One region of the Kribbella sp. NPDC004875 genome, then DNA from elsewhere that is predicted to be linked to it. Evidence: riboswitches for the same ligand, from Rfam matches in the RefSeq annotation. Region 1 holds a riboswitch; each other region holds the start of a gene.
The links. A riboswitch is a leader RNA that binds a small molecule or an ion and turns the genes downstream of it on or off. The one in region 1 is predicted to bind thiamine pyrophosphate.

Region 1 (10,235 bases):
ACGCGGTGTCGCTCGACGATCCCGAGCAGACGGTCGAGCTCGACGCGGATGCCGTCGTACCGATGGCGTCGGTCTACAAGCTGCCGCTGCTCGCCGGGTTCTGCCGCTTGGTGGACCTGGGCGAGCTCGATCCACGCGAGCGGGTGACGCTCGAGCCATCGGCGCGGACGGCTGGGCCGACTGGCCTGTCGGCGTTCGCTGACCCGGTGACGGTGTCGTTGCGCGATCTCGCGCTGTCGATGGCGACCGTGTCCGACAACGCGTCGGCCGACGCCCTCCTGGACATCGTCGGACTGTCCCGGCTGGCCGAGATCCTCAAGTCCTTCGGCCTGCATCGCACCTGGGTACGACGGGGTACGGCGGCCAACCTGCGCGACCTGCAACGCCGTACCGGGGCCCCGGATCCGGATGCGGCGCTCGCCGTACTCGCGGACAACGACCGGACCGATCCGGCCGGGGTCTACGAAGCGGCGAACGGGTCGGCGAGTTGTGCGCGGGACATGACGTTCCTGCTCCGGCGACTGTGGGCGGGGGAGTTGCTGTCACCCGAGCAGACCGGCTACCTGAAGACCACCATGCACCGGCAGGTCTTCCTGCACCGGTTGGCGTCGGGCTTCCCGCACGACGAGGTCCGGGTCGCGGGGAAAACGGGCACGTTCGGTGCGTTGCGGCACGAGGCCGGTGTGGTCACCTTGCCTGGTGGGTCCGCGTTCGCGATCGCGGTCTACACGCTGGCGGCCCGGGGCGATTTCCGGCAACCGCGGGTGGACGCGGCGATCGGTGAGGCCGCCCGGGTCGCCGTCGACCTGCTGCGCTAAATCACCGCGTACGCCTCGATCTCGAGCAGGGCGTCCGGACTGAACAAGGCGGCCACCTGCACCGCCGTGGTCGCGGGCTTCGGGCCCGGGACGTACCGGTCGCGGACCGGGCGGATGGCCGGCAGGAAACCGATGTCGGTGACGAAGAACGTCAGCTTCACCACGTTCTCGAAGGTCGCGCCGGCCGCCGTCAGGCACGCCTGCAGGTTCGCGAAGACCTGCTCGGCCTGTGCCCCGGGGTCGCCGAGGCCGACGAACCTTCCGTCCACGTCCAGGGCGACCTGCCCGGAGATCGCCACCCACTGTCCGTGCCCGGTCACGACGTGGCTGTAACCGTTGCCCGGAGCAACACCTTCGGCCGGTGGATACCGCAGCTCGCTCATGCCCCAGATATACCGCGGACCGGGGTTGAGAAACCGCTTTCCAGCGGGAGAAGATACCGGTGTGGGACGGACGCCGAAGGACTCGATCACGATTGCCGACGTCGCGCGGGCGGCGGAGGTGTCGCGGGCGACCGTGTCCCGGGTGATGAACGGGCGGCTCAGCGTCGCCCCTGAGATCGTCGCCCGGGTGCGCGCCGCCGCGGACCGGCTGAACTACCGGCCGAGCGACCTGGCGCGCAGCCTGTCCCTCGGGCGGACGGACATGGTCGCGCTGGTCGTCCCGGACCTCGGCAACCCGCTGTTCCAGCAGATCCTCCGCGGCATCACGAACGCCTCCGCCGCGGCCGGGTACCAGGTGCTGGTCGCCGAGACCGACGAGGACCCGAGCGCCGAGGCGGCGATCGCGATCGAGGCGCGGCGGCGCTGTGACGCGCTGATCATGGTCTCGCCGCGGCTGGACGAGGAGCGGCTGCGCGAGCTGCTGCCGCAGGTGCAACCGGTGATCCTGGTCAATCGCCAGGGCCCGCCGGAGGTCTCGTCGGTGGTGGTCGACTACGGCCGCGGCGTCCGGATCGTCGTCGACCACCTGGTCGGGCTGGGACATCGTCGGCTCGCGTTCCTGTCCGGCCCGGCGGCGAGCGCCTCGAACGCGCTCCGGCTGCAGGCCCTCGAGGTCGCCGAGCGGGAGATCCCGGGGCTCGACCTGGTCCGGCTGGAGTGCGGCCGCTCGATCGAGGACGGGTACGCCGCGGTGGAGCGGGTGCTCGAGTCGCAGGCCACCGCGGTGGTCGCGTTCAACGACCTGGTCGCGTTCGGGTTGCTGGCCAGGCTCAACGAGGTCGGGGTCGCCGTACCGGCCGATCTCTCGGTGACCGGGATGGACGACATCGGGCTGGCCCGGTTCGCCGTACCGTCGCTGACCACGGTGCGGGTCCCGCAGAAGGATCTCGGGGAGCTGGCGTGGCAGCGGTTGCACGCGTCGATCGGGGCGCCGAGCGGCGTGGCGGACGACGTACCCGAGTTGCGGCTGGCGGTGCGGGCGAGCACCGGGCCGGTGCCTCAGGAGCCACGGTTGCAAGGAGAACGTCCGGCCGGTCAGGTCGGCTGGCAGCAGCAGGGGGACATCTGCGCGCTCGAGAGCGACGCGGGGCTGCTCGCGCGGTACGAGTTCGGCCGGCGGATGCCGCAGGTGCATGCCCCGCGGCCGTACCTGCATCCCGTCCGCACACTCGGCGGCCATCCACTGACCGAGGTCAGCCCGGTCGACCACCGGCACCACTACGGCGTCTCGCTCGCGGTCGCGCAGGTCAACGGCACCTCGCACTGGGGTGGCCGGACCTACGTCCGCGGACAAGGCCCGGCGCTGCTCACGAATCACGGTCAGCAACGCAGCCGCGGCGTCACGATCGAGGACGGCCGCACGCTCAACGACGACATCACCTGGTACGACGAGCAGGGCCGGCCGCAGCTCGTCGAACGCCGGCGCCTCACGGGCGACCTGGCCTCCGGCGGCTGGCGACTCGACTGGCGCAGCGTCCTGACCGCCCGCTACGGCTCGATCCGCATCGAGAGTCCCGCGACGAACGGCCGCGCGGGAGCGGCGTACGGCGGACTCTTCTGGCGACTGCCGTCCGCCGAGACGACCGTGCTGACCGACCACGGCGAGGGTCTGGACGCCGCGTTCGGTTCGACCAGCCCGTGGCTCGCCTTCGTCCAAGGCGACGTCACGCTGCTGCTGATGCAGCACGACGACGTACGGCCGTGGTTCCTGCGGACCGGTGAGTACGTCGGTGCGTGCCCGGCGCTCGCATGGGACGAGCCGTTGGTGCTGCAGCCGAATCAGGAACTGCAGCTCTCGCTGACCGCCCTGCTGCTGGATCGGGCGGTCGACGCGGCGGAGGCTAAAACGCTGGCAGGCCAGTTGTAGGCGAGGACGCCAGCGCGGACTGCCAGCGCCGTGGCACCCGACCGGCGAGTCGGGCGTTCCGGCCCGCGGAGACCGCGTCGCGCATCGCGGCGGCCATCAGCGCGGGCTTCTCCGCGCGGGTCACCGGGGTCGCGAGCATGACCGCGGCACACCCGAGCTCCATGGCCAGCGCGGCGTCACTCGCCGTACCGATGCCGGCGTCGACGATCACCGGGACATTCGCGGCCTCGGCGATCAGCGCGATGTTGTGCGGGTTGCGGATGCCGAGCGCGGAACCGATGGGTGCGGCCAACGGCATCACGGCGGCACAGCCGGCCTGCTCGAGCCGGCGGGCCAGGATCGGGTCGTCGTTCGTGTACGGCAGCACGGTGAAACCGTCGGCCACCAAGGCGTCCACCGCGTCCAGCAGCTCGACCGGGTCAGGCAGCAGCAGGTGGTCGTCGGCGACCACCTCGACCTTGATCAGGTCGGTCTCCAGCGCCTCCCGCGCGAGCTTCGCGGTCAGCACGGCCTCGGCGGCGGTGTGGCAGCCGGCCGTGTTCGGCAGCACGTCGATGCTGTGTTTCTTCAGCACGTCGAGCACGGAGCCCTCGTGGCCGGTGCCGAGCCGGCGCATCGCGACCGTGGTCAACTGGGTGCCGGAGGCAATCAACGCCTCCTCCATCACTTCCAGGTTGGCCGAACCGCCGGTCCCCATGATCAGGCGGGACGTGTACGTGCGGCCGCCGAGCTCCAGTGGGTCGTCCATCTCAGCCTCCCTGCGTCGCGCTGACGATCTCGACCCGGTCGCCGGGCCGCAGCGTGGTCTGCGCCCACTCGGCCTTGGTCAGCACGTTCTGGTTCACCGCGACCGCGATGCCGGTGACGCGATCGGAGTACTCCGCGATCAGCTCGGCCACCGACCTGCCGCTCGGCACGTCGACCGCCGTACCGTTCACCCAGACGGATTCCACGCTTCCTCCCTACGCCGGAATTACCCGATTCAGGTTCAGCGGTCGGTGACGGCGTAGTCACCCTCTCAGCCCACTCCCTGCGAGCTCCCGCGGACGTGTCGACTATAGCGCCTGACGAATCAGGGGCAGGACCTGCTCCCGTACTGCGGGCGCGAGGTGGACGTCGTACTCAGAGGTGATCCAGTGCAGCGCGGCGAGCTCGGCGGCCGGTTGCGGGACGTCGTCCAGGTCGGTGGTGTAGACCGTCATCCGCATCTGCTGGTCCTCGAGCGCGGCCCGGTTCTCGACCGTCGCCAGCAGCCGCGGGTTGTACGGCGTGACGCCGAGCTCCTCCCGCAACTCGCGGGTCAGTGTTTCCAGTGGTGCCTCACCCGGCTCGGGTTTCCCGCCCGGGAGGTAGAACACGTCCGGCGCCGCCTGCTTGCTCACGACGAGCAGACGTCCGTCCTGCACGACAGCGGCCGCCACCACGATCAGTACATCGTTCGTCACGCAGTCGATCCTGTCATCATCGTGACGAGATCCCTGCGGGAGGAATGTCGTGGCTGCTGGCAGGCGAGTCGCCATCTCGGACGTGGCCGCTCGGGCCGGCGTCAGTCCGACGACGGTCTCGCACGTGTTGTCGGGGCGGCGGCCGGTGTCGGAGGCGACGCGGGCCAGGGTGCGGTCGGTGATGGACGAGCTCGGGTGGGCGCCGAACGAGGTCGCGCGCAGTCTGCGGACCCAGCGGACCCGGACGATCGCGCTGATCGTGCCGGACATCACCAACCCGTTCTACCCGTCGGTCGCGCGCGGGCTGCTCGACGTCGTCAGTGAACCCGGGTACCAGGTGCTGATCGGGAACACCGACGGCGAGCCGCGAGCCGAGCGGGACCTGGTGGCGCGGATGGTCACCCGCAGCGTCGACGCGATGGTGTTCGCCGGGTACTACAGCAAGGCCGCCGACGTCGCGCCCGCCGTCGCCGCCGGGATCCCGGTCGTGCTGATGGGTGGCCGCAAGGCGGCGCCGGGGATCGACGTGCTGTCGTCCGACGACCTCGCCGCGGGCGAACTCGCGACCCGCTACCTGATCGAACGCGGCTATCGGCGGATCGGGTTCATCACCGGTCCGGCCGGCGACGGCCCGCCTGCCGATCGTGTGCTCGGCTACCGCCGCGCACTCGGCAGCGCCCCGCGCGGGCTGATCGTCCGCGAGGAGTTCTCCCGAGCCGGCGGTACGGCGGGAATGCGCAAACTGCTCGACCTCGCGCACCCTCCCCGCGCCGTCCTGTGCACCAACGACATGGTCGCGATCGGTGCGCTCGACGCCGTCCGGGACCGCGGTCTGCGGGTCCCGGACGACGTCGCCGTGATGGGGTTCGACGACATCGAGGCCGCCGCGCTGGTGTCGCCCGCGCTGACGACGGTCTCCGGCGATCCCCGCGAGCAGGGCCGGTCGGTGGGCCGCGTCCTGCTGGGCCGGCTGGAGGGAACGGCCCCCAGCCGGCCGCAGCGCATCCTGTTCGCGCCGTCCGTCGTACGCCGCGACTCGGCCTAGCGCCGTGACAAGAAACGTCGAGGTCGTCCCTCAGCCCAGCGCGTCCCCCGGTTTCCCCAGCCAGGCACCCCGGCCAGGCACCCCGGCCAGGCATTTGAGCGGTTCACCCCTGATGTTGTCCGTGAGCAGTTGGTATGCGGCGTGGGAACGGACCATTTCTGAGGTGAACCACCCAAACGGCGCCACGACGGCGCGTGCAAAGCGCTGCCGAACACTAAGGCGCTGTCACCGAGGTCACATTCGCGCCGGAGATGTACGTCGGCCAGACGCCGACCGTCACGGTGATCTGACCGTTGGCGTCTGGCGTGAACGTGCTGGACAGGCCGTAGAGGCTGGTGACCTGGACCGGTCCGGTCGCGTTCACCGTCACGGTCGTGTTCGACCCGCTCGCGGCCCAGATCGCGCGGAACGGCGTACCGTCGTTGGCCGCGTAGACCTGGTCGATCAGGCCGTTGCCCGGGAACTCCTTGCCGAGGAACGTCGCGCCGCGGAGCTGACGAGCGGCGGTCGCGTAGGCGACGTACGACGGTTTCGGGGTGTACTTGCCGAGGGCATCGGTCTCGTGGTGGATCAGGCCGAAGTTGTTCTCCTGGGCGGCGGGGTCGATGCCGTCGTTCTTGAAGTCGTACATGTAGAACCGGTCGACGTCGTGCCCGGGAACGCTGAGCATCGCCCGCGCCATGTACATCGCCTGCGTCGGTTCGGTGACCGGTGCCGCGCTGCCGGAGCCGGTATACCAGCCGGCCTCGGTGATCCAGATCGGCTTGTCCACGCCGCCGTTGTACTGCCGGATCGTCGCGCGCACCTGATCGATGAAGGTGCCCAGACTCTCGGGCGCGTGGAGGTAGTTGTACGGGTGGATCGAGACCACGTCCAGGTACTTCAGCCCGCCGAGCTGGCAGAACTGCTGGAACCAGGCCTGCTGCGTCACGTCGGTGTCACTACCGCCGACGACCGTCAGGCCCGGGTGGTTCGCTTTCAGCTTCGTATACGTTGCCTGAAGCAACGCGACGTACGCCTCGGGAGTCTGGTACGCCGCGCCCTCGCCGTTGATGTCCCACTCGTTCCAGACCGCCATGTTCTTGATCTGCGGGAACTGGGTCGCGACCTTGTCGGCGTAGTTGGCGAATCCCGCCCGGCCGGCGTCGGTGGTCGGCGGCTTGAACCCGTCGTAGAACGGGTTGCCGCGGTCGGCGATCAGCAACGGGTCGAGGCCGTTGCTCTGGAACGCCTGCTGGTAGTTGGTGATCTTCGCCGGGAACGAGTAGACGCCCTGCGTCGTCTCGACGTCCTGCCAATAGGCTTCGTCGCGGGCGGTCCCGGCTCCGGATTGCTTCACCAGCGGAATCACGTCCGGGTTCCACGACTGCGCGAAGTGCGTCCCCGCTCCCTGGTACGTCGGGGCCGTGGTCGCGGCGACGGCGTCGACGTTGGCGACCGCCGTCGTGCCGCCGCCGATGATCGAGCTCTTGTCGAGGGTCAGCATGATCGCCTTGGCGGGGCCGTGCCAGACGCCGTCGTCGGCGCCGCCGAAGTGCAGGTACCCGGTGCCGCCGTCGAAGCGCGTGACGGTGAGCTGCTGCCACGCGGTGGAACCGGACAGGGCGAGGCGCTGCTGGTGGACCTGACCGGTCGCGTCGGTGAGGCGGAGTCCGAGTGCGGAGATCTGGCTCGTCTTCACCCACAGACTCAGGGATTTCAGGTCGATCGGGACGAGGTTTCGTTGCAGCGCGACATAGTTTCCGCCGCCGGTGAATTCGCCGCTCAGCTTGGCGGACTGGGCACCGGCGTGCGGGGACGCGGTGTCGTAGGCGAGACCGCCGGTCGCTCCCGGGAACTCACTTCCCGGATAGAACGACCAGCCCTCCGCGGCGCTGTCGAAATCGCCCAGCGGGGTGGTCGGGGTGCTCGCCGGCGCGTTGAGAGTGAAGTCGTCGAGGCTGACGCTGCTGCTGGTCGCGCCGCTGATCGCGCCCTTGTCCAGAACCACCTCGATCTGCTTGGCCGGACCGTGCCAGACGCCGTCGTCCGCGCCGCCGAAGTGGACGTACTGCTTGCCGCCGTCGAACCGGCTGACGGTCAGCGGCTGCCAATCAGTTGCCCCCGACAACGTCAGGCGTTGCTGGTGTACCTGGTTGGTCGAGTCGGTGATACGGAAAGTCAGGAAAGTCAGGTTCGGCGACTTCGCCCAGAAACTCAGGCTGCTGGCCGCGACCGCCGGAACGGTACGGTTCACGCTCACGTACGCGCCGCCGGCACCGAAGTTCCCGGACAGCTTTCCGGAACTGGTTCCGGAATGGTTGTCGGTGCTGTCGAGTACGAAGTCTCCGGTGGCTCCGGGGAACTCGCTGCCCGGGTAGAAGGTCCAGCCTTCCGCCGCGTTCTCGAAGTCGCCGACGCGACTGGTGGTGAGGCCCGCGACCGGCGCCGTACCGAGTGGGCTGAGGATCGCGAACGTGGTCTTGGCTGTCAGCGTTCCCGCCTGGACGGTGAGCTGGTACCAGCCGCGGTTGGTGACCGAGACCTGCAGAGTGCTCGCGGCCGCCTGGCTGCCGGTCGCGACCACGGTGCCGTTGACGTCGGCGGCCGACCAGGTGACGGACGCGGCGTCGGTGCTCAGGCCGACCTTGACCGGCTGGCCGTCGGTGAACACGTTGCCGAGGGTGATCGGGGTGAGGGCGAGGGTCGCCGCGTGCGCGGGAGCGATGGTGCCGATGCCGAGGAGGAGAACTCCGAGAACGAGGGCAAGGGTACGTCTCATGCCGACTCCTTGAATCAGGGCGGTGTGGGTGAGACGTCGGCTGCCACGACGTGTACAAATCGATTTGTACTATCGCTGTGGGTGATCGGGCTGTCAACAGCTCAAGCGAGATCGGTTCCGGTCAGCAGGGCGGCGAGTTCGGTCGGCCGGTAGAGCACTTGCTTCCCGGTGCGTTGCGGTTCGACGAGCCCGGTACGGCGGAGCAGTTGCAGGTGCTGACTCACCGCGGACGGTGTCACTTTGAGCTCGCCGGCCAGATCGGTCGTCGTACGGGGATATGTCAGGAGCTCGAGGATGTGCGCGCGCGGCGTACCGATCAACTGGGCGAGATCCTGGCGGGACGGTGGCTCGACGACGGACCACAGGTTCGCCTGGCCGCGTGGGGGATAACCGAGCAGTGGATCGGCGCCGGGATCGAACGGAATGACCGCGTGCGGTCCGAAAAGCGTTGGCTGCAGGACGAGTCCGCGACCAGCGACGGCTTCGGTGCGGCTGAGGTGAGCGACCCGCTCGACCTTCAGCTCGCCGTTCGCGTAGCTGATCGCGGGGCCGAGGTCGTTGAGCATCGCGCCGGTGCCTTGCTGGGTGAGGATGTGACCTCGATAGCTGATGTCCGCCGACAGAAGGGTGCGCATCCGGTTCCAGTACGGCGCCATCGCGGCGTCCCAGTACTGGCGCAGTACCTCGACGACCTCCTCGACCGTGAGGTCCTCGGGGAGTTCGCCGTTGACCGCGACGATCTGGCGCTCGAACGTACGCCGGTCCACAGACGTGATCACATCTAGCTCGTCGGTGAGTTGGGTGAGCGGCGAGATCGGGCGCGGCGTCAGGAAGTCAGGGCTGCCCATCGTGTCGTTGACCAGCCGGCGCAGGACGTTCCAATCGAGGTCGGCGACCTGCGACTGCACGGCCCGGACCCAGCCCAGCTGCAAGGGAAAGCGGCCCGGATCGCGGAGTGCGCGCATCGACAGCACCATCTCCGCCACCGGCGACACCGCGAACCGGACGTCGGCCAGGTCCTGCGAGTCCAGCAGGTAGGTCAGCACTCCGTTCCCCTTCGTCGATGTGGACCGATCCTAAATCGACCGACTGTCGGTGGTCGGTGAGATGGTCGATGCATGGGGTTCCGAACGATGGATGACAAGGAAGCAGCCGAGTTCCTGGCGCAGCCGCTGGTGGCCGTGCTGGCGATCGACGATCCGGGGTGGTCGCCGCATGTGACGCCGGTCTGGTTCCATCACCTGCCGGACCAGAACAAGTTCCAGGTGATGACGCCGGCCAAGTCGAAGAAGGCCCGGCTGCACCGGACCGGCTCCGGCGGGTTGTCGCTGTCGGTGCAGACGGCTGACGGCCCGACCGCGAAGTACCTCAACATGCAGGGGGAGGCACGGCTGCTTCCACTCGCCGACGACCTGCTGCACGCGATGGTGGAGAAGTACCTCCCCGAGGAGTTCCGCGCCGCCTATCTGGCCGACCCACCCGAGGACTCGATGTTCGACATCACCCCGCGGCGGATCACCACCGGCGTCATCGGCTGACAGTTCGCCGCGCTGCCCCGTCGTACCGGATATGACGAAGCTCGCGGAGTTGCAGGGAGAGCACGAACTCGACGGTGAACGGACCCGGATCGGGTTCCTGGCGGCGCATCGGGTCGGGAGCAAGGTCCGTGGACGGTTCGCGGAGTTCGACGGTGCGGTCCGGTTGGACAGCGCCGATCCCGCGGCGTCGTCGGCCTGGCTGACGGTGCGGACCGACAGCGTCGACACCGGCGATCGGCGGCGGGACGCCCAGTTGCGGAAGGACTTCTTCGGCGCGGCGGCGTACCCGGTGATGACGTTCGTGTCGACGGACGTGGC
Region 2 (10,235 bases), 660 kb from region 1:
CGGTCTTCAAGGACGTCGCGGTCTCGAGTACGTCGGTGCACGCGGGCAGTGACCACGCCGAGCTGGCGGCGCTCGCGGTCAAGCACGCGGTCGACGGCCGCGGCGTCGCCCACCTGGTGCTGCCCGACGAGGTCCAGGTGCAGCCGTCGGACGCGCCGGCCATGGGCCCGCGCGGACGGCTGTCACCGCGCCTGATCCGCCCGGACGAGGACAGTTTGGGCCGGGCTGCCGGGATGATCCGCGACGCCCGCCGGCCGGTGCTGATCGTCGGCCACGGCGCCCGCCGTGCCGAGACCGAGGTGCGCGAGCTGGCGGAGCGTCTGAACGCACCCGTCCTGACCACCTTCAAGGCCAAAGGGCTGGTGCCGGACACCCATCCGCTCGGCGCCGGGGTGCTCGGCCGCAGCGGTACGCCGGTGGCGAGCTGGCTGATGAACGAGTCGGATCTGCTGATCGTCGTCGGCGCTTCGTTCTCGAACCACACCGGCATCGCGGCGTACAAGCCGATCGTCCAGATCGACGACGACCACGCCGCCATCGGTCGCTTCGACCCGGTCGCCGTGGACGTGCTCGGCGACGCGCAACTGGCGCTGACCACGCTCACCCGGATGCTCGCCGACGCCAAGGCCGAGGATCAGCGGCCGGATGTGGCCGAACGCTGGGCGATCTGGCGGGCGGAGAAGAAGCGCCGGGTCGACGACGACCGGGGCAAGGGTGTGTCTGCGGCCGCGGTCTTCGACGCATTGTCCAGGCACCTGCCCACGGACGCCGTCGTGACCGTTGACGTCGGCAACCATGCGTACTCGCTCGGCCGGTACCTGGAGTCGAAAGGCCAGCCTGTGCTGATGTCCGGCTACCTCGGTTCGATCGGCTTCGGGTATCCGGCGGCGCTCGGCGCGCGGGCCGCCGCACCCGGCCGGCCGATCGTCGCGGTCACCGGCGACGGCGGGTTTGCGCAGTACGCCGCCGAACTCACGACCGCGGTCAAGTACGGCATCCCGATCAAGCATGTCCTGCTCGACAACCACTCGCTCGGCAAGATCAGCAAGGAACAACTCGCCGCCGACTACCCGGTCTGGCACACCTCCTTGCACAACCCGGACTGGGCGTCGTACGCCGAACTCTGTGGCGCAATCGGGCTGCGGGTGACCCGGCGCGCGGACCTGGACGCCGCGATGACCGAACTGTTCGCCGCCACCCGACCAGCCCTGCTCTGCATCGAGCAGGACGCCGAACTGCTTTAGGAGCTACCGATGACCGAGTACGACGACCTTCGCGCACTGTTCGTGAACTGCACGCTGAAACGCTCGCCGGCCGTCAGCAACACCGAGGGCCTGGTCGACATCAGCCGGAAGATCCTGGAGAAGCAGGGCGTCCAGGTCGACGTGATCCGGGCGATCGACCACGACATCGCGACGGGTGTCTGGCCGGACATGACCGAGCACGGCTGGGCGACCGACGCGTGGCCGGCGATCCAGGAGCAGGTGCTCGCGGCCGACATCCTGGTGATCGCCGGGCCGATCTGGCTGGGTGACAACAGCTCGGTCACCAAGCGCGTCATCGAGCGCTTGTACGGCAACTCGTCGATCCTCAACGAGCACGGGCAGTACGCGTACTACGGGCGCGTCGGCGGCTGCCTGATCACCGGGAACGAGGACGGCGTGAAGCACTGCGCGATGGACATCCTCTACTCGCTGCAGCACCTCGGCTACACGATCCCACCGCAGGCCGATGCCGGTTGGATCGGCGCGGCCGGCCCCGGACCGTCGTACCTGGACACCGGCTCGGGCGGCCCGGAGAACGACTTCACCAACCGGAACACAACCTTCATGACCTGGAACCTGCTGCATTTCGCCAGGATGCTGAAGGATTCCGGCGGGATCCCGGCGCACGGCAACCAGCGGTCCGAATGGGATGCCGGCTGCCGGTTCGACTTCGAGAACCCGGAGTACCGCTGACGGCCGCTGTTGTACCGTCGGCCTGTGGGGGTGGTGGTGCCGACGGACGACGTACTTGTCGACGGTCTGCGTACCGGGGACGAGGAGACGTTCGCATGCCTGCTGAACGGCTGGTCGGGCTCGATGCTGCGGCTGGCCCGGTCGTTCGTGTCGACCACGGCGAGCGCGGAGGAGGTCGTCCAGGACACCTGGCTCGCGGTGTTCGAGGGGATCGAGCGCTTCGAGGGCCGGTCCACGCTGCGCACCTGGGTGTACCGGATCCTGGTGAACATCGCGCGGAAACGGGCGGTCCGCGAGCAGCGCACCGTGCCGTGGACCAGCCTGGCCCCGGACCATGGGCCGACGATGGACCCGCAGCGGTTCCGCGGCGCCGACGACCGGTACCCGGGCGGATGGCGCGCGTTTCCGGAGCGCTGGCCGACGACGGAGACCGAAGTACTCGCGCACGAGGTCCGCGCGACGGTGGCGGCGGCGATCGACGGCCTGCCGATCCGGCAGCAGGTGGTCTTGACGCTCCGGGACATCGACGGCCACGACGCCGAGGACGTGTGTGACTTGCTGGAGATCTCGATGGCCAACCAACGGGTCCTGCTGCACCGCGCCCGGGCGACCGTCCGCGGCCGGCTGGAGCACTACTTCGCAGGAGCTGGCTCATGACGTGCGCCGAGCTGGTTGAACTGGTCACCGCGTACCTCGAGCAGGCGCTGGATCCGGAGACCGAGCAGCGGTTCGTCGAACACCTCGCACTCTGCGACGGCTGCGAGATCTACGTCGAACAGATCCGCCGTACCATCGCCGAGGTCGGTCAGGTCGACCCGCAGCACCTGTCCGCGCAGACTCGCAACGGTCTGATGGAGGCGTTCCGCGGCTTTCCCCGCAGTTGACGCGTAACGTCCGGCCGCAGCGGTGGCACTGACCCGGTATGCCGCACGTTGAGTTCGCCAATCTGTTCGCGGTCACGCTGATCGCGCTGCTCGCACCGCTGCTGCTCGGGCTCGCACCGCGACTCCGCGTGCCTGCCGTCGTACTGGAGATCGTGGCCGGGATCGTGGCCGGGCCGCACGGGCTCGGACTGGTCACTGTGGACCTGCCCGTACAGATCGTCGCGCTGCTGGGCCTCGCCTTCCTGCTGTTCCTGGCCGGCCTGGAGATCGACGTCCACCAGCTCCGCGGCCAGGTGCTGCGACTGGCGGTCCTCGGGTACGTCGTGACGCTGCTGCTCGGTTCACTCGCCGGACTCGGCCTGTCCGCAGCCGGGTGGGTGCACAGCCCGTTCCTGCTCGCAGTGACGTTGTCGGCGACGTCACTCGGGCTGGTGGTTCCGGTGCTCAAGGACGCCGGCCAGTCGGAGAGCAGCGTCGGGCAGTTCGCGATTGCCGCCGCGTCGGTCGCTGACTTCGCCGCCGTACTGGTGCTGTCGCTGGTGTTCTCGACTGAAGGCGGCAGCGCGGGTGAACGGCTGGTGATGGTCGGACTGTTCGCACTGCTGGTCGTCGTCACCGGACTGGTCGTCGCCACCGCCGGACAGTCGCAGCGACTCGGCGGAGTGCTGCTGCGACTACAGGACACGACGGCGGAGATCCGGGTCCGGGCCGCAGTGGTCCTGATGGTCGCGTTCGTGGCGCTGGCCGAGCAGTTCGGTCTGGAGACGATCCTGGGCGCGTTCCTGGCCGGTGCGGTGATCGGACTGGTGGATCGCGACACCGCGTCGCATCCGCGCTTTCGGATCAAGCTTGAAGCGTTGGGCTACGGCTTCCTGATTCCGGTGTTCTTCGTGACCAGTGGACTGCGTCTGGACCTTCGCGGTCTGTTCAGCGACCCGACGGCGCTCATCCGCGTGCCGCTCTTCCTGCTGGCACTGCTCGTCGTCCGCGGAGCACCGGCATACCTCGCGGTGCGGAGGCTGGGATCCCGGGCGACTGCCGCAACGGCCTTGCTGCAGGCGACCTCGCTTCCGTTCATCGTCACGGCGACGCAGATCGGCGTACTGACCGGCCTGATGACACCGGTCACCGCCGCCGCGCTGGTCTGCGCCGGATTGCTGTCAGTGTTGGTGTTCCCAACGGTCGCGCTGGGGCTGCTCAGGCAGCCGGCCGCCGACCGATCCGGCCGAGCAGTACAGCAGCCACCATCGAGACGATGATCGACGTGTAGGTCGCACCGAGCCAGGTCGGCACCGGCTGGTGGTTGAACAGCCCTTGCTGGATGTCGGTCCAGAACGGCGACCATCCACTGACGGTGCCCGGATTGACCAGCTGGTACGCCGCGAAACCGATCAGCCACGCGAGCGTCGGCTGCCAGCGGAACTTCGCCGTATCGGAGACGTCCCACTTCATCTTGCTCACGATGAAGAAGTCCGCGATCGCGACCGCGAACAACGGGATGAAGACCGAGCCGATCAGGTACAGGAACTGCGTGTAGTTGCCGAGGTCAATGAACAGCGCGATACCGGTGGCGATCACACCGATCGCGACGGAGATCCACCGCCGGTCGACGTGGCCGATCAGGTTGTGGGCGGCCATCGTGGTCGAGTAGACGTTCGCGTACGCCTCGTCGACCTCATCCACCAGCAGCACGAACAGTGCGATCGCGCCGGCTGGCAGCGTGACCAGCGCGGTGATCACGTCATCGCTGTTGGTCTGCAGCGTTGCGACGGCGACGACACCGAGGGCGTAGTACCCGATCGCGGCCAGGCCATAGCCGAGTGCGGAGCCGCCGAAAGCAGCCTTATTAGTGCGCGAGTGGCGCGTGTAGTCGGCAGCTAGTGGGGCGAACGACACCACACCGGCCGCGGCGAGGTCGACCGCCGGCCAGAAGCCGAACACGTTGTCCTGGGGCAGCGTGTGCGCCGGCTTGCTGAGCACCTGGACGAACAGGTAGATCGACGCGAGCAGCACCAGCCAGACCATGAACTTCCGCAGGATCTTCACGCTGCCGAGCGGCCGGACCGCCATCGTCGTCGCGATGATGCCCGCGAGTACGACGAACACCCAGCGCCAGCGCTCGCTCGTCACCGCGACCGCGGCCTGCGAGATCACGATGATCTCCATCGTCGCCCAACCGACGTTCTGCGCGATGTTCAGCACGGTCGGCGCCATCGAGCCGCGGCGGCCGAACAGCCCGCGCAGACAGGCCATCGCCGGCGCCCCGGTCTGCGAGCCGAACACGGCCGCACCGCCGAGCACGAGCGCACCGATCCCACAACCGACCACGACCGCGAGCAGACCCTGCCACAGCGAGCCCGTGTACGCCGCCACCAGCGCACCGGTGACCGGACCGAACAGCGAGATCCCGAAGTTCCCCCACAGCGTGAACTGGTCGAAGAACCCGAGCGTCCGCGGCGCGTCGGTGGTGAGGACGAGCGGCGCCTCGGTGGTGCTCGCAGAACGGACAGCAGTACTGGTCATGAGTGACCCACTCCCTACGCCGGCATTACCCGGTCAGGTTCAGGCGGTCGGCGACCCAGCTGTCGCCCTCTCAGCCCGCGCTACTCGGTGCGAGCTCCCGCAGAGGTTTGACGCGTTAACTCTAACGCGTCAGCGACTTTCCGGAAGAGTGGCTGCTCGTTCTATGAGAGTCGCCACTTCGGGGCCGTTGGTGACGATCGGCATGTGGGCGCCGGTGTCGAGGGTGCGGGCCTCGCCGTGGCTGAGCGTCGCGAGCCGATCGACCCACTCCGCTGTCGAGAGCAGGTCATGCCGCCCGCGGACAATCAGCACCGGCGCCTTGACCTGCGAAATCACCGCGGCAAGGTCGTGCTGCCGGGAGGCCTCGCCGGCCCGGGCGATGGTCGGCAGTGTCGTCCGGGCGTACTGCGGGGTGACGACCCGCAGGAGCTTCGGCGAGTCGGGTACGGCGGACCCGAGCCAGCGCACCGCTCGGTCCACGCTCGACATCCGGGCGTCACCCGACGGCGCGACGAGGACGACGGCGTGCGCCAACTCGGGGTACCGGACGGCAGCCTCGACGACGATCTGACAGCTCGCCGAATGACCGACGAGCACCGACCGCTCGCGGATCTTCTCGCCCAGCGCCACCGCGAGGGCCCGTGGGTGCAGGTCCTCCCGGGCACCCGCGGGTTCGCCGTACCCGGGCAGGGTGACCAGGTGGTACGGCGTGATCAGGTGTTCGACCGTCCGGGTGTACGACTCCGGGCCGAGACCCAGGCCGGGCACCAGGACGACGGGTGCGCTCACTCCCAGGGAGCCTTGGCCGGCGGACCCTGCACAACCGGGTTCGGTACCTCGGGCTTCAGCTCGCGGTACCCGAGGAACAGGCCGGCGGCGAGCAGCAACAGCCCGAAGCCACCCCAGCCGTACGCCGTCGGCAGCCGGTGCACCGACTCGTCGTTGGCACCCAGACCGGTGGACAGCACCATGACCAGCCACACCAGGATCGGCACCGCGGACACCGCGACCAGGATCAGCCCGACCAGCTCGCCCGGCTCGAGCTGCCGACCGGCACGGACCCGCGCCCGGACGTCACGGAACCACATCACCAGCGCGACCACACCGACCACGAGCAGAAGCAGCTGACCGACCGCGTCGATCACGTCCGTGCGCAGCGGGTGGTTGAGCGGCGAGCCCGGCGCCTGCGAGATGTCGCGCAGCGAGACCCGCTGGACGGAGATGACGAGCAGCCCGTAGAGGGCGGCGATCCCCGCGGCGAGGCCGACCACCCGAGCGGCGCGGGGGTCACGCGGTGCGACCGGTTCCTCACGGCCGTACGTCGGGAGCTGGTGCGGCTCGGGCTGCGACGGGGCGCCGTACGGGGTGCCGGGGCGGTACGTCGGGGGCTGGGCGTGCGGTGCGGTCACCTGTCCCTGCAGTTGCCCAGGGGCCTGCGGCTGTGGTTGCGGCGGGACGCCGTACTGGCCGGGCGGTGTGCCGTAGCGCTCCGGTTGCGCGTAGTACTCGGGCGCGTCCGGTGGCTGTTGGCCGGTAGCGTAGTTGCCACCGCCGTACGGCGTCGGCGGGGCGTAGTGGTGCTGTTCCGCACTGGGCTGCTGCTCGGGCTCATCGCCCCGGCCGTACGTCGGGAAGTCCTGTGACGACATGCCTGCTCCCTCCCGTCGTACCCAGTCTCTCAGGTGGCTTTGATGGTCGGCCAGGCGTTCGGTAGGCAGCCGGCCAGGCCCTTCGTCTGCTGCATCATCACCGGCGCGGGGGTCTTCACCTTCGTACAGGTCGAGTGGCCGTGGCCGAGCGCGTGCCCGACCTCGTGGTTCACCAGGTAGCTGCGGTAGAGCTCGACGTTCCCGTTGTACGCCGGGATCGCGTAGATCCAGCGCTTCGCGTTGAGTACCACCCGGTCCTCGACGCGGCAGGACACCTCACCGCCGGTGTCGAGCGGCAGACACAGCTTGTCGGTCAGGGTCGGCGTCGCCAGGATGATCCGCAGATCGGCGTTGACGCTGTCCGTCCGCTCGAAGTTCACCGGATGGATCGCCTGCCAGCCCCGCGGGTCGGTCAGCGTCTTGTGGATCGCGGCAGCCACCGCGGCGCCGTTCACCGTCACGCCCTGCTCGATCTCCACGCGGTACGTCAGCTTGTCCTTGACACCGCTCGCCTTGTTGAAGCCCGGCACCACGGCCAGCTTCCCGGTCGAGACGAGCACGTTCGGCTTCGCACCCTTGGGCTTGCGCGTCAGACTCGGTGCCGGCCGCAACGGTGTCGTGAACTTCTGCGTCGGCGTCGCGATCGGCGTCGCACTGGGCGGAGGCGCCGCGATGTTGTCCGGCTCCTCGCGCACCGCACTGCCGGCCCCCGCAACCACTTCGGCCGCGAGGCTGGCCTGATGCGTCACATCCGGATGCGCGACCACCACGGTCCCGAGCACCGCCAGCGCAGTCACCGTGAGCCACTGGCCCTTGTACGACTTCCGCCGACTGTGCCGCCCCGCACGCCGCTTCCGCCCAGCCGCGTCCGCAGACTGGCCGCTCCGCCGGGTGGTCATGGTAATTGACCCTACAGAGTCATCACAGAACCCCGAAACCCCCGTTTCACACCAAGAACCGCCGAGCAACCACTACACCTGCCCGCGAGCCGGTGGGTTATCCCCTCGTGGTGGGGGTTCTCGGTTCTCACACCAACGCAGAACCCCTCACACCAACGGTCATCCCCTCGTACGCGTGGAGCTCGGCTGTGGAGTGCGCGGAGGTCAGGCGGTGCGGGTGCGGAGGAATTTGCCGAAGTGGGGGACGGTGAAGGCTACGGTGCCGCGTTCGGCGGAGAAGACGAGGCCTTTCTTGATGAGGCCGTCACGGGCGGGTGAGAGGGACTGGGGTTTGCGGTTGAGGGTGCTGGCGACTTCGGCGGTGGGGACGGCGCCGTCGTCGACACCGATGCCGAGCTCGGCCATCGCGCGCATGTACTCGCGTTCGGCCGGAGTCGCACGCTCGTACCGCGAGCCGAAGAAGCCGACCGTCAGCTCGGCCGACGCCTCGGGTGCCGCCACAGCCACGTCCTTGATGGTGATGGGTGACGTGGGTGCGTGGTCCCACGTGGAGTGTGCGAAGGCCTGCACGAAGTACGGATAGCCGTCGGTCTGCGCGTACAGCTCGTCCAGCGCCTCCTCGTCGTACTGCACGCCCTCGCTCTCCGCCGGGATCATCAACGCCCGGTCGCACGCGTCGCGCGCCAACCGGTCGACACGGATGTACCGGAAGAGCCGCTCGGAGTACGACTTGCTGGCAGACAGTACGGCGGGCAGATGCGGCAGCCCAGCACCGACAACGACCAATGGCGCGCTCTGCTGCGAGATCTCGTGGCAGGCAGCGCACAGCGCGGACAGGTCGTCCGCGCTGATGTCCTGCATCTCGTCGATGAACAACCCGACCCCGACAGACAAATCACCGGCCAGATCCGCCGCGTCGGTGAACAGCTCGATCAGGTCCATCTCGAGGTCACCGGAGTCAGCACGCCCCTTGGCCGCCGCCACGTCGACCGGCGGGTGCCACCGGATGCCCTTCCGGTCATTCGCCGCGGTCCGCAACGCGAAGGCCTTCAGTACGGCGCTGAACTGGTCGACCCGCTCGTCGTCGCGGTGCCGGTGTCCCAGCTCCCGCATCGCGGTGTGCAGCGCCTGCGCGATCGGCAGCCGGACGCTCTGATCCGGTCGCGCCTCGATCTTCCCGGTCCCCCATGCTCGCTTGATCGCCTGCGACCGCAGCGTGTTGAGCAGCACTGTCTTACCGACACCCCGGAGCCCGCTGAGTACCAGGCTCCGCTCCGGCCGGCCCGCCGCGACCCGTTCGAGCACCACCTCGAACTGCCGCACCTCGGTGTCGCGTCCGGCCAGCTCAGGCGGCCGCTGACCGGCGCCGGGCGCATAGGGATTCCGGATCGGATCCATGCTTTCACTGTATGAGCCCGTCTAGCGTTTTCCGTAGATTGACCAATCAAGAACCAGAGCGTGTCGCGAGCACTCTCTACCCCTCTCTACCAAAAACCCAAGAAACCCCTAGAAACCCCCAGCAACCGCTAGCAACCGCTAGCACCCGCCAGCACCCGCCAGCAACCGCTAGCACCCGACTTTGTGCACCCGTTCCGTGCCTTCGGACGCGGAACGTACGGACGCGGTGCACAAAGTCGGCTCGAAGCGAGGAACTCGCCTGGCGGCGAGGCGGGGTGCGGGGCCGGGGCACTAGGGTTCCGCCCATGGTGGAGTGGGCTCCGCAAGCGGGGGCGTTGTACGAACGGGTGCACCAGCAGTACGTCGGTGGCGCGCGCAAGCTCGAGGCGCTGATCAACGAACTGATCGGTGAAGAGGAAGGCATCAACTACCTGACCGCGACGGCCCGCGCGAAGGACCCGGAGTCGTTCCTCGCGAAGGCCTCGAAACCGCACCCGGACGATCCCGCGCGGCCGAAGTACGACGATCCGCTGAACCAGATCACCGACCTGGTCGCGGCCCGGGTGATCACGTTCCTGGTCGAGGCGGTGGACCGGGTGTGCGAGGTGATCGAGGCCGAGTTCGAGATCGTCGAGCACACCGACATGGGTGCGCACACCCGGGCGCAGGGCGTCTTCGGGTACGCGAGCAAGCACTACCTGGTCCGGCTGAACGAGCACCGCCGCGAACTGCCGGAGTACGCCGTACTGAAGAACCTGGTGATGGAGATCCAGGTGCGGACGGCGGTTCAGCACGCGTGGGCCGAGTTCGAGCACGACATCCGGTACAAGCTGGACATCCCGCCGGACCGCAAGCCGGAGTTCGACCGGCGGTTCCTGCTGGCCGCGGCGCTGATGGAGCTGGCCGACAACGAGTTCACCGAGA
Region 3 (10,235 bases), 160 kb from region 1:
TGGCCCGGCGCGCCGCGATCATCGCCTCCCGCGAGGAGACAGCACCTATCGAGGACGCCGGGTAAAGGTCGTCGGGTACGCCCGGCGAAATCTGTCGGCTAGGCCCGCGGCCAGCTGGCCAGCAGATCGGCGGCCGCCCGCGCGGCCACCTCGGGTGCGTCGGGCATCGCCGCCACCCGGTAACTCACCAGTGCTCCTTCGTGCAGCAGGAGCAACCGATCGGCCAGCTCCCGCGGATCCGCGAGCCCAGCTGCCGCGGCCTGCGCCTCGAACTCGGACCGCATCCACTGCTTCTGCCCCACGATCACCGGCATCGCCGGATGGTCCGGCGCCGCCAGCTCCACACTCGCGTTGATGAACCCGCACCCGTTCCGCGATCCGGCCAGCCAGTCCGTCAGCGCCGCGAACAACGCCAGGATCACCGCTTCCGGCGTCGCGGGCCGGCGGGCAGCGAGCTGCTCGTCGAGGAACTCGTGCCAGACCCGGTTCCGCTCCTCGAGGTACGCCGCGATCAGGCGGTCCTTCGAGCCGAACCGGTCGTACAGCGTCTTCTTCGTCACGTCGGCGGCTGCGGCGATCGCATCGACGCCGACGGTCCGGATCCCCTGTTCGTAGAACAGCGTCGACGCGGCGGTCAGGATGCGCTCGCCGGCCGGGGTCAGCCGCGGCGCAGCGGCTACCTCGCGGTCAACGATCAGTCTCATCTGCTGGTCGAGCATACTGACAGTATACCGACCGGTGTGGTTACTGTCGCTGTCATGACCAAACAGCAGGCGCTCGCCTTGGCCGCCGGTGCCGGTTTCGTCGTGTTCTGGAGCTGCGGCTTCATCGGTGCACGGTGGGGCACGGAGTACACCTCCGCCTTCGACCTGCTCGCCTGGCGGTTCCTCGTCGCAGGGGCGCTCGGGGTCGTGATCCTGGCGATCCGCCGGCCGCGGATCTCGCGCCGGGACCTCGTGTCGCAGGCGTGGATGGCATTCCTTACGCAGTTCGTCTACCTCGGCCTGATCTTCACCGGCATCGACCACGGCATCACGGCGGGAGCTACCGCGTTGATCGGATCGCTGCAGCCGCTGCTGATCGCGACCGTCGCCGGCCCGTTGCTGGGGGAGCGGGTCAGCCGGCGTCAGTGGTTCGGACTGGTGATCGGACTCACCGGCGTCGGCCTGGTCGTCGCCGACGACCTGAGCACGGGCCATGGTTCGCCCTTGCTGTTCCTGGTCCCGATCGGCGGTCTGCTCGGCCTCGTGGCCGGTACGTGCCTGGATCGTCATCGCAAGCCGAGTACGAACTCTCTGGACGCACTCGCCCTCCAGAGCCTGGTCTCCGCCGTCCTCTTCACCGCGCTGGCCGCTGCTACCGGCCAAATGACCGTGCCCGACCAGCCGGGCTTCTACGGAGCCGTGCTCTGGCTGGTGCTGCTGGCGACCGGCGGCGGCTGGGGTCTGTACCTCGTGAACCTCAAGCTGTCCGGTGCGACCCGGATCAGCGCATTGCTCTACCTGGTCCCGCCGACCACGATGGTGTTCGCGTTCCTGCTTTTCGGCGAGACGATCGGTGCGCTGGCCGTCGTCGGCATGCTGGTCTGCGCCGCCGCCGTACTGCTGATCCGGCTCGGTGAACAAGTACGCTGCGGGGATGGCGGAACCCCGGTGGCTGAACCAGACAGAAGCGCAGGCGTGGCGTGCGTACATCGCGGCGCAGCGAGTGGTGAGCGGCCGGATCGAGCAGCAGCTGCAACGCGACGCCGGCATTCCGCACACGTACTACGAGATCCTCGTCCGGCTGTCCGAGGCGCCCGACAACCGGCTGCGGATGAGTGAGCTCGCGGTCGCCACGCTCGGCTCCCGCAGCCGCCTCTCGCACGCGGTCAACCGGCTCGAGCAGAACGGCTGGGTCAAGCGCGAGGGTATCGAGTCCGACCGCCGCGGCCAGGTCGCGATCCTCACCGAACTCGGCCGGCAGAAGCTGATCGACACCGCCCCCGGCCACGTCGAGGAGGTCCGCAACTCGATCTTCGACGCCCTCACCCCGGAACAGGTCGAGCAGTTGTACGACGTCTGCGCCACGCTGGCCCGCCACTCCGGGGACACCGTCGACCGAGCGGCCTGGGAGCGGAACTGAAATGAGGCGCCCGGTCGCGCTCCTCGCGCTGACTGCCCTCGCCGTGGCCGGCTGTGGCGGCAACGACGCACCGACCGCGGGACCGGCCACTGTCCCGTCGTCGACGGCCCCGGCAACCGAGGAATCCAGTCCGCCCACCGACAGTGCCACCCCGCTCGAGACGGCGACCGCCAAGCCGTCACCGACGAAACAGCCGACCAAGGCACCGAGCTGTGTCGACCAGAAACTCCAAGCACTGACTCTGCGCGAGCAGGCCGCTCAGTTGATCATGACCGGCGTCGACGCGAGCGGCATGAGCTCCGCCCAGCGGACCGTCGTACGGCAGCAGAAGCCCGGCAGTGTCTTCCTGGTCGGCCGCAGCGGCAGCCTGTCGCACACGCGATCGGCGACGGCCGCGATGACGACTGCGGCCACGGTGAAGGGGGTCCGCCCGCTGATCGCGGCGGACCAGGAGGGTGGCCAGATCCAGCGACTGAAGGGTCCCGGTTTCGACCGGATCCCCGCGGCCACCGTGCAGGGCACCTGGTCGAGTTCCGAACTCACCGCGCAGGCGCAGGACTGGGGCAGCCAGCTCAAGCAGGCCGGCGTCACCGTCGACCTCGCGCCGGTCGCGGACGTCGTACCGAGCTCGTTGAAGTCGCAGAACGCGCCGATCGGCGAGCTGGACCGTGAGTACGGCAGTACGCCGCAGATCGCCGGGCGCGGCGTGCGGGCTTTCGTCCAGGGCATGCGCCAGGCGGGCGTGGCGACCTCGGTGAAGCACTTCCCGGGGCTCGGGCGGGTGCGCGGCAACACCGACTTCGCGGCGGGGGTCGTGGACAACGTCACGGTCCGCGACGACGCCGATCTGCAGCCGTTCGCGGACGGCATCGCGGCCGGTACGTCGATGGTGATGATCTCGACCGTGACGTACACCAAGATCGATCCGGACAACCGCGCGGTGTTCTCGCCGACCGTCATCCAGGGCATGGTCCGCGGCGACCTCGGCTGGCGTGGCGTCGTGATCACCGACGACGTGGGCGCCGCCGCCGAGGTCGCGGCGGTCCCGGCCGGCGACCGTGCGACCCGGTTCGTCGCGGCCGGCGGCGACATCGTCATCAACGCCAAGGCGGGGCTGACCGCGACCATGGTGAACGCCCTGGTCGCGAAGGCCGGGGAGGACAAGTCGTTCGCGGCGAAGCTGACGGGTAGCGTGCGGCGTGTGCTGACCCTCAAACAGGATCATGGCCTGGTGAGCTGCGGATGACCGACGCGGAGCAGGACCAGGAACAGGAGCCGGACTACCGCTTCACCCTGGCGAACGAGCGCACGTACCTGGCGTACCTGCGGACCTCTCTCGCCTGCTACGCCGGTGGCCTGTCCGCGGTGCAGTTCCTCGACCTGGGGCCGGACCGTTGGCCGGCACGGGTCATCGGTGTCATTCTGGTCTGTGCCGGTATCGTGACCACCGGCGGGGCGTTCCGCCGCTGGCAGCAGAACCTGATCGCGATCCGCCGCGGCGGCGCGCTGCCGGTGACCCGGCTGCCGTTGATGCTGGGGGCAACGATCGCGATCGTGGGCCTGGTCGGCCTGCTGTTCTCCCTCTGGCGCTGACTGTGGCGATGAGCACACCGGATCCCGGCCGGCAGCCCGAGCGGACGCTGCTCGCGTGGCGCCGTACCGCACTCGGACTGATCGCCAACGGAGCCTTGCTGCTTGCCTCCGGCCACGGCTCGTCCGACGTCCGGACCGGCCTCGGAATCGTCGTCCTGGTGCTCTCTTTGGGCTGCTGGACGGCGGTCAGCGCCGTCTATCGGCGGACCAAAGGAGGGGCGATCCATGCCCTCGGCCATCAGCACGTACTCCGGGTCGCGGCCGGTCTGGTGCTCGTCGTCGGCCTCTTCGACCTGTACGCCGTCATCACCCGCTGAAACTGATCGGTTACCCGTTGTGGGCCGCCTGACTGGCAAGTTCACCACGACGCGCTAGGTTGACCTGGGCTGATGCCACGTCAACCGCATGTTCCCCCTAGCATGTTCACGGTTTGTCCCTCGTTCATCCGGAGCTTGAAGTGCCGTTACGTCTGCGTCCGAACGACCCGACGTTCTACGACCTTTTCACCGAGTCCGCCAACCACCTCGTGGACGGATCCCGGATCTTGGCGGAACTGCTCGGCAGTACGGCGGGAACAGGTCTGTCCTCGAGCCATCAGATCGCCGCCCAGATGAAGGACGCCGAGCACGCGGCCGACGAGACCACGCACTCGATCATCCGCCGGGTCAACTCGACGTTCGTCACGCCGTTCGACCGCGAGGACATCTACCGGCTGGCGTCCGACCTCGACGACGTCATGGACTTCATGGAGGAGGCGGTCGACACCGTCCACCTCTTCAACCTGGAGAAGCTGCCGGAGGAGATCGCCGAGCAGATCGAAGTACTCCAGCGGGCCGCCCAGCTGACCGCGGAGACGATGCCGCGGCTGCGGACCATGAAGGACCTGGCCGAGTACTGGATCGAGATCAACCGGCTGGAGAACACCGGTGACGCGGTCCACCGGCGGCTGATCGCCAAACTGTTCAGCGGCGAGTACGACGCGCTGACCGTGATGAAGCTGAAGACCGTGGTCGACCTGCTGGAGGCCGCGATCGACGCCTTCGAGCACGTCGCCAACACGGTCGAGCAGATCGCCGTCAAGGAGTCCTGAGCGTGGAGCTCGCGCTCGTCATCGCCGTCGTCGTGATCGCCCTCGGCTTCGACTACACCAACGGCTTCCACGACGCCGCCAACGCGATCGCCACCTCGGTGTCGACGCGCGCGCTGACGCCGCGGGTGGCGCTGGGGATGGCCGCGGTGATGAACTTCCTCGGCGCCTTCCTCGGCACCGAGGTGGCCGAGACGGTCGGCAAGGGCATCATCGAGACCCCCTCGGGCCAGCACGGCCTGGTGGTCGTGATCGCGGCCCTGGTCGGCGCCATCACCTGGAACCTGATCACCTGGTACTTCGGCCTGCCCAGCTCCTCGTCGCACGCGCTGATCGGCGGCCTGGTCGGCGCCGGCCTCGCCTCGGCGAGCACCGTGCTGTGGTCCGGCATCGTCGACAAGGTCGTCATCCCGATGGTGCTGTCGCCCGCGGTCGGGTTCGCCGGCGCCTTCCTGCTGATGACCGCGATCCTCTGGCTCTTCCGCAACCGCAACCCCGGCAAGACGACGCGCGGGTTCCGGCTCTCGCAGTCGCTGTCGGCGGCCGCGATGGCGCTCGGCCACGGCCTGCAGGACGCCCAGAAGACGATGGGCGTGATCTTCCTGGCGCTGCTCACCACCGGGCACGCGAACGCCGGCGACGGCATCCCGGTCTGGGTGAAGCTGGCCGCCGCGACCGCGATCTCGCTCGGCACCTACTCCGGTGGCTGGCGGATCATGCGGACGCTCGGCCGCCGGATCATCCACCTCGACCCGGCCCGCGGGTTCGCCTCGGAGGCGATCTCCGCGACCGTGCTGTACGTGATGGCGATCGGCCTGCACGCCCCGGTCTCCACCACGCACACGATCACCTCCGCGGTGATGGGCGCCGGCGCCACCAAGCGGCTGTCCGCGGTTCGCTGGGGTGTTGCCAAGGGCATCGTCACCGCCTGGGTGCTGACCATCCCGGCGGCCGGGATCGTCGCCGCGCTGGTCTACGAGATCGTCCACCGGATCCTCGAGTAACCCTTCGGCAATCCTCGCTCCCGGTGTCCGAACCGGTTCATTTCGAATCACTCACCCGGCCTACGGTCGATCGGCATTGCCGATCCTCCGCACGCCCCTGGGGAAGTGGTCGCATGGACCTGTCGTTCGGCCGTGCTCTACGGGCTGTACCTGATCATCCCGCAGTTCCACTAGAGGCCCAGGAGGTACGACGGGCGGTCTGGCGGCTGCCCGTCGTACCAGCTGCTAGCGGTTCCAGCGGCGGACTGCCTTGGCCACGTCCTTGGCGCGGATCGAGCCGAGGTTGTACTCCCACGCGGCCAGCAGTCGGTCGCCGAGGACCTCGGCGTCGAGGTACATCCGCGGCCGGACCGCCACCGCCCAGGTCGCCGCGGCCGCGTGCCCCTGCTGGTGCAGCAGGTGGTCGACCGTCGCCTGGATGCGGGCGATCTGTTCGCCGCGCAGGCCGTCCGTGGCCCACTCCTGGAGGATCTGCGGGTCGTCGGCCGTCATCCGGGCCAGATAGGTCAGCGGGCCGCGCCAGAAGCCCTTGCTGCCGATGCTGTCCAGGGTCTCGAGCGGGAACCAGCCGTTCTGGTTCCGTCGCCCGTTCACCGCGGACTCGATCTCGCGGGCGCGTTCCGTGGTCAGCCCCTGGACCGCCCACTCGACGAAGAACGCTCCCGCGTCCGGGATGTGCTCGGCCACGTGCGGCGCCGGGGTCATCGCCCCTGGGTCGAACAGATGTAGCTCTTCCGGTGAATCGAACAAGACCTTCCCCGCCGTTCAGTACCCGGGCCGCGATGGCGACCCGCCGTACAGGGACCCCCCAGGTTCCTGTTCAGTCAACGAGTGCTTTCGTACCCTCGATCCGGGTCGAGGGTCAAGGTCTTGTCCGCGCCATAACGGACCGAGCGGTCCGGAGTCAGTTCGCCTGCTCGCGTTTCTCGGCGCGACGGGCGAGCTCCTCGCGGTCCAGTCGCTCGGCCTCCTGCGGGGTCGGCGCGCTGCCGCCGTACGCGGCCGGCAGCCACCAGGCGCCGGCCGGCTGCTCGGGATAGCCGCGGATCGTCTCGTCGAGCATCCCGGCCATCGTCGACCGCAGGTGCGCGGTCGCCTCGGCCGGGTCGTCGTCCGCGGTCACCGTGATCGGCGCGCCGATGCTGATCGCGATCGGGCGGTGCCGGGAGAAGTCCCGCGGGTGGTCCTTGGTGAACATCCGCTGCGTGCCCCACAGGATCATCGGGAGCACCGGCACGCCGGCCTCCGCGGCCATCCGCACCGTGCCGGACTTGAACTCCTTGAGCTCGAACGACCGGCTGATCGTCGCCTCCGGGAACACCCCGACCAGCTCGCCCGCGCCGAGATAGCGGATCGCCTCCTGGTACGACTCCGCGCCCGCGTCCCGGTCGACGGGGATGTGGTGCATCCCGCGCATCAACGGACCCGAGTACCGATTGCGGAACAGCACCTCCTTGGCCATGAACCGGACGAGCCGCCTGGCCGGCAGAGCGCCGTACCCGCCGAGGACGAAGTCGACGTAGCTGATGTGGTTGATCGCGATCAGCGCCCCGCCGGTGCGCGGGACGTGCTCGGTGCCGGTCCGGCGGATCTGCAGGTCCAGCACCGTGAAGGCGGTCTTCGCGAAGGCGATGACGGGCGGGTACACGAGGTCGCGCATCCCTAGAAGGTACCGGCTCGATAGAGTAGCGGTGACAACTTGAGATCGCGGGAGCTCGCACCGTAGTGGGCTGAGAGGGCGGCTGGCCCAGGGATTCGACACCTGGCCGGCGCCGCCGACCGCCGAACCTGTCCGGGTAATTCCGGCGTAGGGAGCACCAGCATGGTGAATGTCAGCACGATCCGTCCGGCGGTCACCACCGGCCCGATCTCGGGCTCGGAGAAGATCTACCGGGGGGACCTCGGGGTGCCGGCGCGGCGCGTCCACCTCACCAACGGCGAGCACTTCGACCTCTACGACACGTCCGGTCCGTATACCGACCCGTCGGCCGGGATCGACGTCCAGGCCGGACTGCCGGCGCTGCGGCAGGAGTGGATCGCCGGCCGCGAGCCGCGGACCCAGCTCGGGCACGCCCGGGCCGGCGTGATCACCGAGGAGATGAGGTACGTCGCCCTTCGGGAAGGACTCGATCCGGAACTGGTTCGCGACGAGGTCGCGCGCGGCCGCGCCGTGATCCCGGCGAACCGGCGGCACCCGGAGAGCGAGCCGATGATCATCGGGAAGAAGTTCCTGGTGAAGGTGAACGCGAACATCGGCAACTCCGCCGTCAGCAGCTCGATCGAGGAAGAGGTCGAGAAGCTGGTCTGGGCGACCCGGTGGGGCGCGGACACGGTGATGGACCTGTCCACCGGGAAGAACATCCACGCGACGCGGGAGTGGATCCTGCGCAACTCGCCGGTGCCGATCGGGACGGTGCCGCTGTACCAGGCCCTGGAGAAGGTGAAGGGCGATCCGGCCGCGCTGTCGTGGGAGGTGTACCGCGACACGGTGATCGAGCAGTGCGAGCAGGGTGTCGACTACATGACCGTGCATGCCGGCGTACTGCTGCGGTACGTGCCGCTGACCGCGCGGCGGATCACCGGGATCGTGTCGCGGGGTGGGTCGATCATGGCGGCGTGGTGTCTCGCGCACCACCAGGAGTCCTTCCTGTACACGCATTTCGCGGAGCTGTGCGAGATCCTCCGCGAGTACGACGTGACGTTCTCGCTGGGCGACGGGTTGCGGCCGGGATGCATCGCGGACGCGAACGACGAGGCGCAGTTCGCCGAGCTGCGAACGCTCGGGGAGTTGACGCGGGTCGCCTGGGAGCACGACGTCCAGGTGATGATCGAGGGGCCGGGACACGTTCCGATGCACAAGATCGCGGAGAACGTGCGGCTCGAGGAGGCGCTCTGCGGCGAGGCGCCGTTCTACACATTGGGGCCGTTGGCAACTGACGTGGCGCCGGCCTACGACCACATCACGTCGGCGATCGGCGCCGCGCAGATCGGCTGGCTGGGTACGGCGATGCTCTGCTACGTCACGCCGAAGGAACACCTCGGGCTGCCGGACCGGGACGACGTGAAGACCGGCGTGATCACGTACAAGATCGCCGCGCACGCGGCGGACCTGGCCAAGGGGCATCCGGGTGCGCAGGCCTGGGACGACACGTTGTCCAAGGCAAGGTTCGAGTTCCGCTGGGAGGACCAGTTCAACCTCTCGCTGGATCCGGACACCGCACGGTCCTTCCACGACGAGACGCTGCCCGCCGAACCCGCGAAGACCGCGCACTTCTGCTCGATGTGCGGCCCGAAGTTCTGCTCGATGCGGATCACCGCCGACATCCGCGCCTACGCCGAGGAGCACGGGCTGACCTCGACCGAGGCCATCGAGGCCGGCTTCGCGGAGATGTCCGAGACCTTCAGGTCCACCGATCAGAAGCTCTACCTGCCGATCACCGACTGATCGCCGATCCCCGCTCCCGGCCGGTCGCCGGGAGCGGGCCCGGCAGGGCGACTGCCTGTGAGACTGGATACGGGGAGTAGTTGGCTGAAGCGATTCAGGTTTTGGCCTTCACTCTACGTGAATAAGACTGTAGCCTTAAGCCGTTCGGAAGGAGGTACAGGGATGGTCTTCGTTCTCACCGTAGATCAGCGCGGCAGCCGAAGCACGAGCGATCTCGTACCCGAGCTACTGAACTCCCTGAACCGCCGCCCACGGCGGACCGGACTGCTGCGGAAGTTCGAGCGGACCGCCGGCGACGAGGTCCAGGGCGTGCTCTCCGAGGCCCGTCCGACGATCGACGTGATCGTCGAGCTGCTCCGCGCCGACAGCTGGTACGTCGGGCTCGGTGTCGGCGCGGTCGTCGAGCCACTGCCACGCAGTACCCGGGCCGGCAGCGGTGACGCGTTCGTGTTCGCCCGCGAGGCGGTCACCCGGGCCAAGTCCAGCCCGCACCACCTGAACGTGGTCGGATCGGACACCCGGACCGCGGAGCAGGTGGAAACGGTGCTCTGGCTGATGGCGTCCGTACTGCGCCGGCGCAGCGACCGTGGCTGGGCGGTGGCGGACCTGCTGGCAGAAGGACTCACGAGGCGGGAGATCGGCGTGAAACTCGGCATCAGCCAGTCTGCGGTGACGCAGCGGGCGCAGGCCGCCGGATTCGCGGAGGAACAACGCGGACGGGTGCTTGCCGCCGACCTGCTGGCCGCGGGAGTCGCTGCGTGACGGCACTGGTCCTGTCGCTGACCGCTGCCGCGCTGGTCCTCGCCGTCCTCGCGTGGGTGCCGAAGTCCGGTTCCAACCTCGAGATCATCATCAGCGGCGTGATGCTGGCCTGCCTGGCCACCGTCGGCGTCCTGCTCCTGGCCGGTCACGGAGTGACGGGCTGGGCCGAACGCTGGTGGAACGTACTGCTCCTCCTGGCCGGGGGGTTGGCAGTGATCGG

Region 2: another riboswitch for thiamine pyrophosphate. It lies ahead of ACFYRH_RS04475 (purine-cytosine permease family protein); the one in region 1 lies ahead of thiS (sulfur carrier protein ThiS).
Region 3: another riboswitch for thiamine pyrophosphate. It lies ahead of thiC (phosphomethylpyrimidine synthase ThiC); the one in region 1 lies ahead of thiS (sulfur carrier protein ThiS).

Annotation. Positions count from the first base shown of each region.
Region 1 is NZ_JBIALI010000001.1:279,093-289,327, reverse strand. It holds gene ACFYRH_RS01390 (serine hydrolase) at 1-818, shown strand, start outside; gene ACFYRH_RS01385 (RidA family protein) at 815-1,201, opposite strand; gene ACFYRH_RS01380 (DUF6807 family protein) at 1,263-3,128, shown strand; gene ACFYRH_RS01375 (thiazole synthase) at 3,103-3,876, opposite strand; gene thiS (sulfur carrier protein ThiS) at 3,878-4,081, opposite strand; TPP riboswitch at 4,071-4,182, opposite strand; gene ACFYRH_RS01365 (NUDIX domain-containing protein) at 4,184-4,573, opposite strand; gene ACFYRH_RS01360 (LacI family DNA-binding transcriptional regulator) at 4,623-5,618, shown strand; gene ACFYRH_RS01355 (glycosyl hydrolase) at 5,833-8,379, opposite strand; gene ACFYRH_RS01350 (DUF5937 family protein) at 8,481-9,425, opposite strand; gene ACFYRH_RS01345 (pyridoxamine 5'-phosphate oxidase family protein) at 9,513-9,917, shown strand; gene ACFYRH_RS01340 (YceI family protein) at 9,949-10,235, shown strand, end outside.
Region 2 is NZ_JBIALI010000001.1:935,580-945,814, forward strand. It holds gene ACFYRH_RS04450 (thiamine pyrophosphate-binding protein) at 1-1,244, shown strand, start outside; gene ACFYRH_RS04455 (flavodoxin family protein) at 1,254-1,958, shown strand; gene ACFYRH_RS04460 (RNA polymerase sigma factor) at 1,983-2,615, shown strand; gene ACFYRH_RS04465 (anti-sigma factor family protein) at 2,612-2,842, shown strand; gene ACFYRH_RS04470 (cation:proton antiporter) at 2,881-4,101, shown strand; gene ACFYRH_RS04475 (purine-cytosine permease family protein) at 4,040-5,365, opposite strand; TPP riboswitch at 5,360-5,476, opposite strand; gene ACFYRH_RS04480 (alpha/beta fold hydrolase) at 5,495-6,154, opposite strand; gene ACFYRH_RS04485 (hypothetical protein) at 6,151-7,014, opposite strand; gene ACFYRH_RS04490 (DUF3152 domain-containing protein) at 7,044-7,913, opposite strand; gene ACFYRH_RS04495 (ATP-binding protein) at 8,118-9,311, opposite strand; gene ACFYRH_RS04500 (GTP pyrophosphokinase family protein) at 9,617-10,235, shown strand, end outside.
Region 3 is NZ_JBIALI010000001.1:122,348-132,582, reverse strand. It holds gene ACFYRH_RS00665 (acyl-CoA thioesterase) at 1-65, shown strand, start outside; gene ACFYRH_RS00660 (TetR/AcrR family transcriptional regulator) at 99-704, opposite strand; gene ACFYRH_RS00655 (DMT family transporter) at 759-1,823, shown strand; gene ACFYRH_RS00650 (MarR family winged helix-turn-helix transcriptional regulator) at 1,711-2,124, shown strand; gene ACFYRH_RS00645 (glycoside hydrolase family 3 N-terminal domain-containing protein) at 2,126-3,370, shown strand; gene ACFYRH_RS00640 (YidH family protein) at 3,367-3,717, shown strand; gene ACFYRH_RS00635 (DUF202 domain-containing protein) at 3,726-4,034, shown strand; gene ACFYRH_RS00630 (DUF47 domain-containing protein) at 4,175-4,807, shown strand; gene ACFYRH_RS00625 (anion permease) at 4,810-5,808, shown strand; gene ACFYRH_RS00620 (hypothetical protein) at 6,034-6,513, opposite strand; gene ACFYRH_RS00615 (lysophospholipid acyltransferase family protein) at 6,713-7,468, opposite strand; TPP riboswitch at 7,506-7,639, shown strand; gene thiC (phosphomethylpyrimidine synthase ThiC) at 7,631-9,253, shown strand; gene ACFYRH_RS00605 (transposase) at 9,416-10,015, shown strand; gene ACFYRH_RS00600 (hypothetical protein) at 10,012-10,235, shown strand, end outside.